2 linked regions of the Loktanella sp. M215 genome follow. The protein of the gene in region 2 interacts with the protein of the main gene of each other region in a pairwise test. Links are inferred from orthologs where the notes say so. Each region holds a gene or a part of one and is shown on either strand. Other genes may lie near its edges.

The links.
Region 1: the proteins of rho (region 2) and hfq interact in binary tests that used the Escherichia coli proteins (3 or more experiments, as listed by UniProt). The link is inferred for Loktanella sp. M215 from one-to-one orthologs.

What each region holds. Positions count from the first base shown.
Region 1 is NZ_WMEA01000001.1:2,675,603-2,682,722, reverse strand. The notes cover bases 2,587-5,575. They hold hfq (RNA chaperone Hfq), read right to left. Parts: upstream 4,204-5,575; coding sequence 3,970-4,203; downstream 2,587-3,969. Other genes in these bases: GLR48_RS13135 (TrkH family potassium uptake protein), read right to left, coding at 4,304-5,575; hflX (GTPase HflX), read right to left, coding at 2,688-3,968; GLR48_RS13150 (GGDEF domain-containing protein), read left to right, coding at 2,587-2,707. Outside these bases: GLR48_RS13165 (penicillin acylase family protein), read left to right, coding at 1-1,034; GLR48_RS13160 (GGDEF domain-containing protein), read left to right, coding at 1,077-1,847; GLR48_RS13155 (hypothetical protein), read left to right, coding at 1,910-2,164; more of GLR48_RS13150, read left to right, coding at 2,174-2,586; more of GLR48_RS13135, read right to left, coding at 5,576-5,824; Trk system potassium transporter TrkA, read right to left, coding at 5,824-7,120. UniProt on the Escherichia coli protein: RNA chaperone that binds small regulatory RNA (sRNAs) and mRNAs to facilitate mRNA translational regulation in response to envelope stress, environmental stress and changes in metabolite concentrations.
Region 2 is NZ_WMEA01000001.1:1,007,660-1,014,643, reverse strand. The notes cover bases 3,109-5,961. They hold rho (transcription termination factor Rho), read right to left. Parts: upstream 5,246-5,961; coding sequence 3,971-5,245; downstream 3,109-3,970. Other genes in these bases: hemJ (protoporphyrinogen oxidase HemJ), read right to left, coding at 5,367-5,813; mnmE (tRNA uridine-5-carboxymethylaminomethyl(34) synthesis GTPase MnmE), read right to left, coding at 3,109-3,944. Outside these bases: GLR48_RS04910 (ParA family protein), read right to left, coding at 1-198; 16S rRNA (guanine(527)-N(7))-methyltransferase RsmG, read right to left, coding at 188-808; tRNA uridine-5-carboxymethylaminomethyl(34) synthesis enzyme MnmG, read right to left, coding at 805-2,676; more of mnmE, read right to left, coding at 2,679-3,108; GLR48_RS04880 (Maf family protein), read left to right, coding at 6,218-6,817; GLR48_RS04875 (shikimate dehydrogenase), read left to right, coding at 6,814-6,984. UniProt on the Escherichia coli protein: Facilitates transcription termination by a mechanism that involves Rho binding to the nascent RNA, activation of Rho's RNA-dependent ATPase activity, and release of the mRNA from the DNA template.

The sequences.
Region 1 (7,120 bases), 1.7 Mb from region 2 along the record:
TGCCAGAGAATCGCTGGCAGGGGATCATGCCCTATGCGGACAACCCGGAGTTCGTGGCCCCCGAGGGCGGAATCGTCGGCAATACCAACAACAAGACCGTGAACCGGCCGTTTCCGAACCACGTTTCCTACAACTGGGGCGATACGCAGCGGGTGCAGCGCTGGCGACGTCTGATGCAAAGCCGCGAGGTGCATACCCGCGACAGCTTTATCGAGGCGCAGCTGGATACGGTCAGTTTCACCGCGCGGTCGCTGCTGCCGCTGGTCGGGGCCGACCTGTGGTTCACCGGCGACGCGGCAGAGGACGGCACGCCGGAACGGCGCCGGCAGATCGCGCTGACGCTGCTGGCGAACTGGAACGGCGAGATGAACGAGCATCTGCCGGAGCCGCTGATCTATGCCGCCTGGATGCGCAGCTTGCAGGACCGGCTGATCCGTGACGAGCTGGGGCCGCTGGCGACCGAGTTCACCCATATCGACCCCGTGTTCATCGAGCGGGTGTTCCGCGACGTGGACGGCGCGTCCGTCTGGTGCGACGTGATCCAGTCGGCGCCGGTCGAGACCTGCACCGACATCGCCCGCCAGTCGCTGGACGACGCGCTGACGTGGATCGGGGAAAACTGGGGCAAGAACCTGGAAACCCTGCGCTGGGGCGACGCGCATCAGGCGGCGCACGACCATCCGACGCTGGGCACCGTGCCGATCCTGCAGTGGTTCGTGAACATCCGCCAGTCGACCAGCGGCGGCGACAACACCCTGATGCGCGGCCAGACCAGCGGCACCGGGCCGGACCCCTTCCTGAACGTCCATGCGGCGGGCTACCGCGGGGTCTACGACTTTGCCGACCCCGATTCGTCGGTCTTCGTCACGGCCACGGGGCAGTCCGGGCATTTCCTGTCGCGCTATTACGACAACCTGGGAGAGCTGTGGCGGCGGGGGGAATACATCCCGATGTCGCTGGACCCGGATCTGGCGCGGGCGGCGGCCCTGGGGACCATGCGGCTGGAGCCGGAAACCGGTTCAAAATCACCGTAAATTTCCCGCCCTGCTTAAGCATTGGCAAAGGGGTCGGAGGCCATGGTCACGCCCATGATGAAGCATACGATCTTTCAAGGCCTGCTGCGGACCTTTGCGCTGAACAAGCGCCGGGACTATGTCGTCAAGCCTTTGATAGTGATCGTCCTTTTCCTGGTCCTCTATGCGATGATCGCCGTGCTGGTGCTGCATCAGGGGTGGCAGGACCTGCCGGCGTCGCTGCTGACGGCGGCGCTGGTGCAACTGCCGTTCACGGCGATTGCCTTTGGCATGCTGACCTACATGGACCGGATTCACGCGCAGCTGGCGGATCTGGCGATGACCGACATGCTGACCGGCCTGCCGAACCGACGCGCCTTTGTCGCACAGGCCGGGCGCGCGCAGGCCAAGGGCGAAACGGGATTCGTGCTAATCATCGACGCGGATCATTTCAAGCGGATCAACGACACCTATGGCCACGCGGTCGGTGACCGCTGCCTGCAGGCCATCGCCAAGCGGCTGAACGACGTCCGCCGGGCCGAGGATCTGGTCGGACGCATCGGCGGAGAGGAATTCGGCGCCTTCATGCCCTATTGCACGCTGGAGGAGATTACCCGAATCGGCGGCAAGATGTGCAGCACCATCATGATCAACCTGCCGGAGGAGCGTGATCCCCTGCGGCTAACCCTGTCGGTCGGTGCCGCAGAAACCAAGCCGCACGAGATGATCGAGGCGGCGCTCTCGCGGGCAGACGAGGCGCTTTATGCGGCAAAGGCGGGCGGACGGGCACGGCTTGTCGTCTGGTCACGATCAGTCATGGACAGGGTGGCCTGATCTGATTATCTTTTTATCTATTGATTTAGGTATTTTAGATGATTGCATAGGCTGGTGTTCGTATGTTGACGCAAAGCAAGCTGCTGGCGACCCGACTGATCCGCGCGACGGCGCCGAAAAGCAGGCGCGACACGATTTTCAAGTTCTGCCTCTTCATGGTCGTGATCCACCTTGTGTCGATCACGGCGGAATGGCTGCTGACGGGGCATCAGCACATGACGCCCGGCATACGGTTTCTGGTGACATTCTTCACCGCCACCCCCTTCGTCTGGCTGACGCTGTACACGGTGCGACGCTCTTACAGGTTGCATAAATAGCTTTTGGAATTGGCCAGTACCGACGTGCTGACCGGGCTGATGAATCGGCGCGGCTTCATCGCGGAAACGCAGGCGCGGCTGGCCGATAACCTGCAGGGGGTCGTGCTGATCGTGGATGCGGATCATTTCAAGCGGATCAACGATACCTTCGGTCATGCGGTGGGCGACATCTGTCTGCGGGCGGTGGCGGACCGTCTGCGCGATGTCACGACTTCGCAGGACGTGGTCGCGCGGATCGGTGGCGAGGAGTTCGGGATTTTCGTCAGGCGCGAATCACTGGCGATCCCGGCGCTGGGACAGGCGCTGTGTGCCGTGATCCCGGTCCGGCACCATGCGGCGACCGATCCGCTGCAGCTGACGCTGTCGGCGGGCGCCGCCGTGACGCTGCAGGGCGAAACGCTGGAACAGGCGATGCGGCGCGCGGACGAGGCGCTGTATTGTGCGAAGCAGGCCGGGCGGGCGAAGCTGGTGACCTGGGTGGCCGATCATGTCGCCTGCAGCCAACCCCGGCCCGACCCGCTGTTCAATCCGGTAGCCGGCTGAAGCGTTCCTTTTGCAGGGCGGTCCAGAAGACCTCCATCCGGTAGCCATCGTCGGTCTGCTTGTCATCGGTCACGACACCGGCGTCGAAGAGCCATGCACGCGCACGGCCGGCGTTAAAGCCAAGGGTCAGCACCTCGGTCGTGCGGGGATCCTTGGTCTTTTCGGTGATCGCTTCCAGCAGGGCGTCGAGCCCTTCGCCGGTGATGGCGGAGGTGGCGAAGATGTCGTCGGTCCGGGCGGATTGGGTCATCATGCCCTCGCGCGCCTCTGGCGAGAGGCGGTCGACCTTGTTCCAGACTTCGAGCATGGGGGCGGTGTCGGACACGCCCAGCGTCGCGAGGATCGCCATGACGTCGTCGGCCTGTTCTTGGCTTTGCGGATGGCTGATGTCGCGGACATGCACGATCAGGTCGGCGTCAAGCACCTCTTCCAGCGTGGCGCGGAAGGCGGCGACCAGTTCCGTCGGCAGGTCAGAGATGAAGCCCACCGTGTCGGACATGATGATCTTTTCGCCGTGCGGCAGTTCGATCTGCCGCATGGTGGGGTCCAGCGTGGCGAAAAGCATGTCTTTGGCAAAGACCTCTGCCCCGGTCAGGCGGTTGAAGAGCGTCGATTTGCCGGCGTTGGTGTAGCCCACGAGGGCCACGATCGGATAGGGCACCTTGGCGCGGGCGGCGCGGTGCAGGGCGCGGGTCTTGACGACCTTGGCCAGCTGCGCCTTGAGGCTTTGCAGTTGCAGGTCGATGGCACGGCGGTCCGCCTCGATCTGGGTCTCGCCGGGGCCGCCGACGAAGCCGAGGCCGCCGCGCTGGCGTTCAAGGTGGGTCCAGGCGCGCACGAGGCGCGTGCGCTGGTAGGAGAGGGCCGCCATTTCGACCTGCAGCACGCCTTCGGCGGTGCGGGCGCGGTCCGAGAAGATTTCGAGAATCAGCCCGGTCCGGTCGAGGAGCTTGACGCCCCATTCCTTTTCCAGATTGCGCTGCTGGACGGGGGTGACATGGCCATCGACCAGCACCAGTTCGGCCTCTTCGGCCTTCATGCGCTCTTTCAGTTCGGCGATCTTGCCTTTGCCGAACAGCATGCCGGGATGCAGTTTCGGCAGGCGCACAACTTCGGCGCCCACGACCACAAGGTCAGGCAGGGCGGCGGCGAGAGAGACGGCTTCTTCCAATGCGGGATCCGCGTCCCTGCGGTCACGGTCGGACTTCAGGTCGGGATGAAGGACAAAGGCCCGGGTGACGGGCCGGTCGCGTTCGAACAAATTATTCCTCGCCTTCGTACAGGCTGATGGGTTGGGACGGCATGATCGTCGAGATCGCCGATTTGTAGACCAGCTGCGACTGGCCGTCGCGGCGCAAGAGCACGCAGAAGCTGTCGAACCAGGTGATGACGCCCTGCAGTTTCACGCCGTTCACCAGAAAGATCGTGACGGGGACCTTTGTCTTGCGCACATGGTTGAGAAACGCATCTTGCAGGTTGGCCTTGTCGGACGCCATGGAAATTCACCCTATATTATTCTTGTCGCCGCGGATCGGCATGATTGCAGGCGATTATGTCGTGGCGGCCTTTGATATTCCACCCCAAAAACGTGAATCGCTATTTGCGCCAGATTTCGGGATTGAACAAGGCGACAATCGCCAGCGCCTCGAGCCGGCCAAGGACCATGGCGGCGGCGAGGACGGTCTTGGCAAGGTCCGGCAGGCCGGAAAAGCTGATCGGGGTCTCGGCCGCAACGACGGCCAGCGGGCCGGTGGTGGACAGCGAGGCCACGGTCAGCACCATGGAGGTTTCGAACTGCACGCCGGTCAAGGACAGAAGGATCATCGTGCCCGCAACCGACAGCGCAAACAGCATGAAGAAGATCCACGAGACATAGGCGCCCTGCCGGCGGATCATCCGCGCTTCGCGTCCGCCGCCCGCGACGGAGGACGGGTGCAGCAGGCGTTCGAGTTCACGTTCCGAATGGCGCGCGAGGGCGTAGACGCGCAAAAGTTTCACGCCGCCCGCGGTGGTGGCCACACCGCCGCCGATCAGCGCCATACCGACGAGGAAGAGGCCCGGTGTCTCTAACCCCGACCAGCGCGAGGCGCCGTCCCAGAAATGCGATTCGAAGCCCGTTGTGGTGAGGAACGAGGTGACGGTAAAGATGCTGCCCCAGAGCGAGCCAAAGAGGCCACCCCAGGTGCTTTGAAGCCCCTCCTCGATACTGCCGAGGTAGTGGCGGGCGAAGAGCAGCAGCGTGGTGCCTGCGACGAGGCCAATGGCCAGACGGATTTCGGGATCGCGCATCAGGCGCGCGTCGCTGTCGCCGAACATGCCGCGCGAGAAGGTCAGGCGCGACAGGGCGAAGATGAAGAAGGCAAAGATGCAGACCTCGCCCCAGAAGCCTGCGGCGGCATAATAGACGCCGCCGATGGGGGAAATGCCGCTGGTCGAGAGCACCGACATGGCGTGGCACAGGGCGATGTAGGGGACCTCTCCGCACAGGACGAGGGCGAGCCAGAGGATGAAGGTGAGGGCCGTGTAGATCGGCGCGAGCGTGGCGGCGTGGCGGAACAGGCGGTCCTGCACCTGTGCGGTCTGGCCGATCTGGCGGTAGGCGCCCGCGGTGATGCGCGCGCTGCCGCCCGCGGCGCGCACCTCGAACCCGCCGATGTTCATGGGGGCAAAGACCGCGACGGCCATGATCCAGACCAGCAGGCCACCGAGCCAGCCCACGGTGGCGCGCCACAGATGCAGGGACGGCTGCAACCGGCCTGCGTTTTCGTAAAGCGTGGCGCCGGTGGTGGTAAAGCTGCTGACCATCTCGAACCAGGCGTCGAAGAAACGGATGTTGCGGCCCGCCTCGTGGAAGGGGACCGCGAACATCAGGGGCAGCACGCCGAAGGCCAGCACCAGCGTCAGCAACTGGCTGCGGGCGGCGGATTTGGGGTGCGTGCCCGCGGTGGCGAGGGCAATCAGCATGGTCAGGGTAGAGAACAGCACGGCGGCGTAGAAGAACGCCCGCATCGAGGTGAAATCCCGCATCGCCCAGGCGTGGAGCGCGGGCACAAGCATCGCCAGCGCGCCGATGCCCATCAGCATCACGAAGAACGGCAGGGATTTCACGCGGTGCATCAGAAGAAGTCGATCGAGACCTGAAGCAGCCGCTCGACCTCTGGCACGTCGTCGGACATGGCGAAGATCACGACGATGTCGCCTTCTTCGATCCGGGTCTCGCCGGTCGGTTTGACCATGCCGGACGGCTTCAGGATGCCACCGACGAGCGCGCCTTCGGGGAAGGCCACGTCGCGGATGCGCTGGCCTGCGAGGGGGGAGGTGCCGAGCACCTGCGCCTCCAGCATCTCAGCCTCGGCATCGCCGATGGAATAGACGCCGCGCACGCGGCCGTGGCGGACGTGGCGCAGGATCGACGAGACGGTGGTCGAGCGCGGGTTGATGTAGGCGTCGATGTCGAGCGGTCCCATCAGCGGCACCAGCGTGGGGTCGTTGACCAGACAGATCGACATCTTGCAGCCCATCTCCTTGGCGCGGACAGAGGCGAGCAGGTTCGTCTTGTCGTCGTCGGTGACGGCCAGCACGGCGTCGGCAGAGGTGATGCCCGCCTCCTCCAGCAAAGCCGCATCGAGGCCGTCGCCGTTCAGCACGATGGTCCGGTCGAGGGCGTCGGCGGCGGCCTCTGCCACGTCACGGGACCGTTCGATCATGCGCACACGGACGCGGTCGGCGCGGTTTTCCAGCGCCAGTGCGACCGCGCGGCCCACGTTGCCGCCGCCAATGATGACGACGCGTTCCTGCTTGGTCTGGACCTTGCCGAAGATTTCCAGCGTGCGGGCCATGTCGTCGGTATGGGTAAAGATGTAGGCCTCATCGCCCACGAACAGCTGATCCTTGGCGTTCGGCACGAAAAGCGCACCATCGCGGCGCACGCCCACGACGACCGCGCGCAGGGTGGAAAAAAGGTCGGTCAACTGCCGCAGGGGCGTGTTGATCACCGGGCAATCGCCTTCGATCGCGATCCCCATCAGGGTGCCGCGCCCGTCGAGGAAGCTTTCGGTGTCGAACGCTGCCGGCGAGGCCAACCGTTGCAGGGCGGCCTCGGCCACCTCGCGCTCTGGGCTGATGACTACGTCGATCGGCAGGTGATCGCGGCGGTAAAGGTCGGAGTATATCGCGTCGAGGTAGCTTTGCGCGCGCAGGCGCGCGATCTTGCGCCGGATGTTGAAGATCGAATGGGCAACCTGACAGGTGACCATGTTCACCTCGTCCGAGTGGGTCGCGGCGATGATCATGTCGGCGTCGCGGGCCCCTGCCCGTTCGAGGATGTCGGGATAGCTGGCGTGCCCGGAAATGCCCTGCACATCGAGGGTATCGGTGATGCGGCGCACCAGTTCGGCGTTGTTGTCGACGACC
Region 2 (6,984 bases):
CGTCTCGCGCATGTCCGGCCCAATTCCGAGGCCCGTGGAGGCATTGCCCTGCGGATCAAGATCAATCAGCAAAACGTTCTGCCCCTGCTCCGCCAAGGCGGCGCCGAGATTTATCGTTGTCGTCGTCTTACCAACGCCGCCTTTCTGGTTGGCGATCGCCAAGATTTTGGTGGACTGAAATCGCTCATTATTGGACACGACGGATATCCTTGATTTCGAGAATGCGGGCATCGGGATTGGTGCGGCTGACGTGCGCAGTGGCATCAAAGTGCCAGCTCGCGCGCGCTGTGTCCAATTCCTGTTTAAAGGCCTGTCCTTTTTGAAAAACTGCGGTGCCTTCGGGCTGCATCAGCTGATCCGCAAATTCCAAAAGCCGAACAAGCGGTGCGAGCGCGCGCGCCGTAACCACATCCGCCTTTGGAACGTCCGCATCTTCAAGCCTGACCGCCTTGACCGTTACCGCCAGCTTCAGTTGCTGGCTGACGGTCCGAAGGAATACAGCTTTGCGCTGATCACTCTCAATCAAGGTAAATCTCAGGTCCGGGCGGCTCTTTTTGGCCATGACGGCAAGCACCAAAGCCGGCAAGCCGCCACCGCTGCCAATGTCGATCAAATGGGACGCACTTGCGGGGATGTAATGAAAAAGCTGCGCAGAGTCGAGGACATGACGATTCCAACAATCGGCCTTTGTTGATGGCGCGATCAGATTGATTGTTTTTGTCCACTGCAGCAGCAGATTTTGGAATTCTACGAGATCGTCGAACGTTTCACGTGAAACATCCAACGAGAATGAAGCCTGATCGATCATACGGCCCGATCCAAGCCGTGCCGACGCAAGGCTGACAGGATCAAAAGACTTGCCGCAGGTGTCATTCCTTCGATAGAGGCCAGCTGCGCCATCGAGCCTGGCTGCAACCGCTTTGCTTTTGCTTTCAGTTCGTTAGACAAGCCCGAAAGTGAATCGTAGTCAAAGGACGGCGGAATGAGGACCGCTTCATCACGTTGCAACGCATCAACGTCGCGTTGCTGACGCTTGATATAATGCGCATATAACGCATCATTTCGGATCTGCGTGCCGACAGCCGGATCAATATCGCCCAGTTCAGGAATAGCAGCCACCAGCTTTTCAAAATCAAAATCCGCCAAGGACAATGCCCCAAGCGCAGAGCGGCGCGGGCTATCTCGATTGATATTCACACCCGAGTCGGCCAGATCGGATCCCGAAATCGCGCAGTCTTCAAGACGTTGCCGCGCAACGGAAATCTTATCGAGTTTGTCTGAGAAAGCAGCCCAGCGGGTGTCGTCGACAAGATCCAGATCCCGTCCCACCGGTGTCAGTCGTTGATCGGCGTTATCGGCCCGCAAGGCCAGCCGGAACTCTGCCCTTGACGTGAACATGCGGTACGGTTCCGTCACGCCACGCGTTGTCAGATCATCCAGCATCACACCGATGTAGGAGTTTGCGCGACCAAAATGAGCAGGATCAAGGTGGCGCGCGCTCCGGGATGCATTGAGCCCGGCGACCAATCCCTGTGCCGCAGCCTCTTCATATCCCGTTGTCCCATTGATCTGACCAGCCAGATACAGGCCTTTGCAGGATTTCAGTTCCAACGACGGAAGCAGATTTCGGGGATCCACATAATCATATTCGATCGCATAGCCCGGCTGAAGAATAACGGCTTCCTCCAGACCGAGGATGGAGTGCACGTAGGCCGCCTGAACATCTGCCGGCAGCGACGTGGAGATGCCATTGGGATACACTGTATCCGTCGTCAAACCTTCAGGCTCAAGAAAGACTTGGTGCGACTCCTTATCGGCAAATCGCGTAATCTTGTCCTCGATCGAAGGACAATAGCGGGGCCCAACCCCTTCGATGTGACCACCGTACATCGCCGACCGACCGAGGTTCGCCCGAACGATGTCATGCGTTTCAGTATTTGTTGCGGTGATGCCGCACGCAATTTGCGGCGTTGTCACCTTCGACGATAAAAACGAAAACAATGATGGGTCTGCGTCGCCCAATTGGCGATCCAAGACATCCCAGCGGATCGTGCGGCCATCCAGACGCGGCGGCGTACCGGTCTTTAAACGCCCCATCTGCAGACCAAAATCATCCAACCGTTCAGCCATACGGACCGATGCACGATCGCCCATGCGTCCGCCAGAATGCCGCTGATCGCCGATATGAATGACGCCGCGCAAAAATGTCCCGGTGGTCAGCACCAGCGACCGGGTGGCCAGCTCAGTCCCATCCGCCAGCGTGACGCTGGTAATCCGATCACTTTCAATACCGAAATCGACGACTTCAGCGGCGACGATGGTCAGGCCGGGTTGGTCGCGCAAAACGACCTGCATTGCATCGCGATAAAGCGCACGGTCGGACTGGGTCCGTGGCCCCTGCACTGCCGGCCCTTTTGTACGATTCAACAGCCGAAACTGTATACCGGACTGATCCGCAACCAGCCCCATGGCACCGCCAAGGGCGTCTATTTCCCGCACGAGATGGCCTTTACCCAGACCACCAATGGCTGGATTACAAGACATGACTCCAATTGCACTTGGGTCCAGCGTCACAAGGGCTGTCTGCGCACCCGATCGCGCAGCCGCCAGCGCGGCCTCACAGCCGGCGTGCCCGCCACCGACCACAACGACGTCGAATTGTTTCACGTGAAACATTGCTATTTCCCGATGCAAAAGCTGCGAAAGATCTCGTCCAGAAGGTCCTCTACATCTACCCGCCCGACAATCATGTCAACCGCACGCGTCGCGCTCCGGATATCTTCGGCAATCAAATCTGCAGGACCTTGTGTGTTCATCAAAGCACACGCCTCACCAATCGCGTCCACGGCTTGCTGCATCGCCACACGGTGACGTTCCCGGATCGCCAGGCCAGCCCCCGCCGCCCGGCGTGACAGGATGCGTGTCACGTCGCTGATCATTTGATCGACGCCCTGCCCTGTCAGACCTGACACACCAACGCCTGTCTGATCTGCTTTGGCCACCAGAATCAGGTCGTCCACCTCTGGTTCAAACGGCGGTGCTTCGCCGTCTTCAATCAGGAAAATACGGCAATCCGCAGCCAACGCCCGTGTTTTTGCCAAGGAAACGCCAAGCTGCTCCACCTTGTCGGCGGTCTCACGAATCCCCGCCGTGTCGAGCAGCGTCACAGGCAAACCTCCCAAATCCATCCGCACTTCGATGACGTCTCGCGTCGTACCCGCCACGTCAGACGTGATCGCAGCCGCACGACCTGCCAAACGATTGAGCAATGTCGACTTCCCCACATTTGGCCGGCCCACGATGGCCACCTCGAATCCGGTCTTGATCCGCTCGGCGGCTTGTGCGCCAGAGATTTGCGTATTCAGACCACTCTTAGTGATGTCCAGCAGCTGACTGACTTCCGGATAGACATCAACGGGGACGTCTTCATCGACGAAATCAATCGTCGCCTCGACCAATGCAGCCGCACGGATCAGGTCGCTCCGCCACTGATCCGCCAAGCGACCCAGCGCACCGCTGAAGATCTGTATGGCCTGCTTTCGTTGGGCTTCCGTTTCGGCGTCAATCAGATCCGCCAGCCCTTCGACCTGGGCCAGGTCGAGGCGTCCGTTATCAAGCGCCCGGCGGGTGAACTCGCCTGCCTCAGCTTGACGCGCACCCAACGCAGCAAGGTAGGTCGTTACTGCAGATACGATGGCGACGCTTCCATGCAGGTGAAGCTCAATGACGCTTTCGCCCGTAAAGCTATGCCCTTTTGCAAAATTCAGGACGAGTGCGTCGTCCAGCATCATGCCATTCCCATCCCGCAGCCGCCGCAAGCCGCGCTGGTCCGGCACATCCGTCATCAATCCACCGGCGATTGAAACCGCATCAGGACCCGACAGCCTTAAAACGGAAACACCCGCCCGGCCAGGAGCCGAGGCGAGTGCATAGATCGTATCCATGATAACCTATTGATAATGAATTATAATCAGGTGTTCATCGAATCAAAGAAGTCGGCATTCGTTTTGGTTTGCTTCAACTTGCCGATCAGGAATTCGATCGCGTCCGTGGTGCCCATCGGATTCAAAATCCGTCGCAGCACATAGGTCTTCGCCAGATCGCTCTTGTCCACCAGCAGTTCTTCTTTCCGGGTGCCAGATTTCAGAATGTCCATGGCCGGGAACACACGCTTGTCCGCGACCTTGCGATCCAGCACGATCTCGGAGTTGCCGGTACCCTTGAATTCCTCGAAAATCACCTCGTCCATCCGCGAACCGGTATCGATCAGCGCAGTTGCGATGATGGTCAGGGATCCACCCTCTTCGATATTCCGTGCCGCACCAAAGAAACGCTTGGGCCGCTGTAGCGCATTCGCGTCCACACCACCGGTCAGCACCTTGCCAGACGACGGCACCGTCGTGTTGAACGCGCGGCCAAGGCGTGTGATCGAATCCAGCAGGATCACGACGTCGCGCTTGTGCTCTACCAGACGCTTGGCTTTTTCGATCACCATTTCCGACACGGCAACGTGGCGCGAGGCGGGTTCGTCGAAGGTCGAGGACACGACCTCCCCCTTCACACTGCGCTGCATGTCCGTGACTTCTTCGGGCCGTTCGTCGATCAGCAGCACGATCAGATAAATCTCGGGGTGATTTTTCTCGATCGAATGCGCGATATTCTGCAACAGGACCGTCTTGCCGGTCCGAGGCGGTGCGACGATCAGCGATCGCTGGCCCTTGCCGATCGGCGACACCAGATCGATGATCCGGGCGGACCGATCCTTTTTGTCATGCTCGGCATCGACTTCCATCTTCAGCCGCTCGTCAGGGTAAAGCGGCGTCAGGTTTTCGAAGGCAACCTTGTGTTTGGTCTTCTCCGGATCCTCGAAATTGATCTTCTCAACCGTCTTCAGCGCGAAATAGCGTTCGCTGTCGTTGGGTTCCTTCATGGTCCCCTCGACCGTATCGCCGGTCGACAACGAATACTGGCGGATCATGTCGGGCGAGACATAGATGTCATCGGGACCCGGCAGATAGTTGGCCTCCGGCGACCGCAGGAAACCAAACCCGTCCTGCAGCACTTCCAGAACGCCGTCGCCGCCGATCAGCCATTCCTCGTCGGCCCGTTCGCGCAGAATGGCGAACATCATGTCGCCCTTCCGCATGGTCGAGGCGTTTTCGATTTCAAGCTCTTCGGCCATGGACAGCAGATCCTTGGGGCTTTGGGCCTTCAGATCGGCAAGGTTCAGACGGTGTTCGGACATGTGGCAAATTCCAGACGCCACGACGGGCGCATCAAAAGGGTCAGATCGGGGAAGCGCAGGATTGCCCGGACGGGCTGCGCTGCAAAGCGTTAGCCGCAGAACCGTGCAAAGTCAACGCGTCTCAGAACGGCTTCACGATCACGGCGACCACGGCCACGATCATCAGAACCGTCGGCACCTCGTTCGCCAGGCGATAACTGCGACCGGACCGCGTGTTGCGCCCGGCGGCAAAGTCCTTCAGCCGGGCCGCCATCCAGGCATGGGCACCCGTCATGGCGATCACGGCGATCAGTTTGGCCCAGCCCCAGACCGCACCAAAATCAAGACCACCCATGGCGATCATCAGCAGACCGCAGATCCATGCGGTGATCATTGCCGGTCGCATGATCAGGCGCAGAAGTTTGTCTTCCATGATTTGAAACGTACGGTCCAGTTCCGACCCAATCGTCGCGCGTTCAGCGTGATAGACAAACAGACGCGGCAGATAAAACAGCCCGGCCATCCAGGCAATCACCGCCATGACGTGCAGCGCCTTGATCCAGTCGTAGTATCCGATCAGCCAGCTCATCGTGTTATCCCCGTCAGCCTGTCAGGTCTCCTTAAAGAATAAAGATAGAAAAGAAAGATGATGATGTATTAGGGGTGGCCAGAATCTGTGGATCAAAATTTCATACGCAGATTTGTCCACAGAAAACGCCGGGATCAAGGGTCGGCGGGGTCTCTAGCCATCTTAATATATGTATTTAAATCATATACTTATGGAATTATCTGCGAAGAATTTATCTCTCGTTAAGACTTGACTCGCGTATGATGCGACACTTGTGCACAGCCGGTACTTGTCCCGTCCCCATGTTGAGGAACTGTTCATCTTCATGAATCTTATCCCACGCCACAGGGTCGGCTTGCCATGAGGTGCCGCATGTCACACATCTGGACCAGTTCCGACCACCGCTTTTCCGATGGGTTATCCACATGACTGACGACCTGATCCTGGCCAGTGGATCAGCGATCCGCGCGACATTGTTGCGTAACGCTGGTGTCACGTTCCGAACGCAACGCGCACGGATCGACGAAGACGCCGTGCGCGACGCATTACGTGCCGAGGATGCCTCGCCCCGCGACATCGCCGACACGCTGGCCGAACTGAAGTCCAAAAAGGTATCCGCGCGGGACCCTCAGGCGCTGGTGATCGGCTGCGATCAGGTTCTGGCGTTGGGGCAAGACCTGCTGTCAAAACCGGACACACCGCAGGCGGCCATCTCTCAGCTGACCGCCCTGCGCGGGCGCAGCCATACCCTGCTGTCCGCGGCTGTCATTTATGCCGGCGGTCAGCCACAGTGGCGTCATGTCGGCGTCGTGCGGCTCCACATGCGAGAGGTCAGTGACACCTACATTGCCGATTACGTCGCGCGGAACTGGGACGAGATTCGTCATTGCGTCGGCGCCTACCAGATCGAGGCAGAGGGTGTGCGGCTCTTTCACCGCATCGAGGGGGATTATTTCAATATCCTCGGTCTCCCGCTTTTGGAGCTCTTGTCATATCTGACGTTGCGCGGAACATTGCCCGCATGACACGTCCAGACATTCCCCTCGCCGGTGTGATCGGTAACCCGATTGGCCAATCCCGTTCACCGCTGATGCACCGCCACTGGCTGCGCCGCTACGCGTTGCGCGGCGACTATGTGCCCCTGCATGTCGCTTCGCAGGATCTGGAGGATGTCGTTCGCACTCTTCCCCGC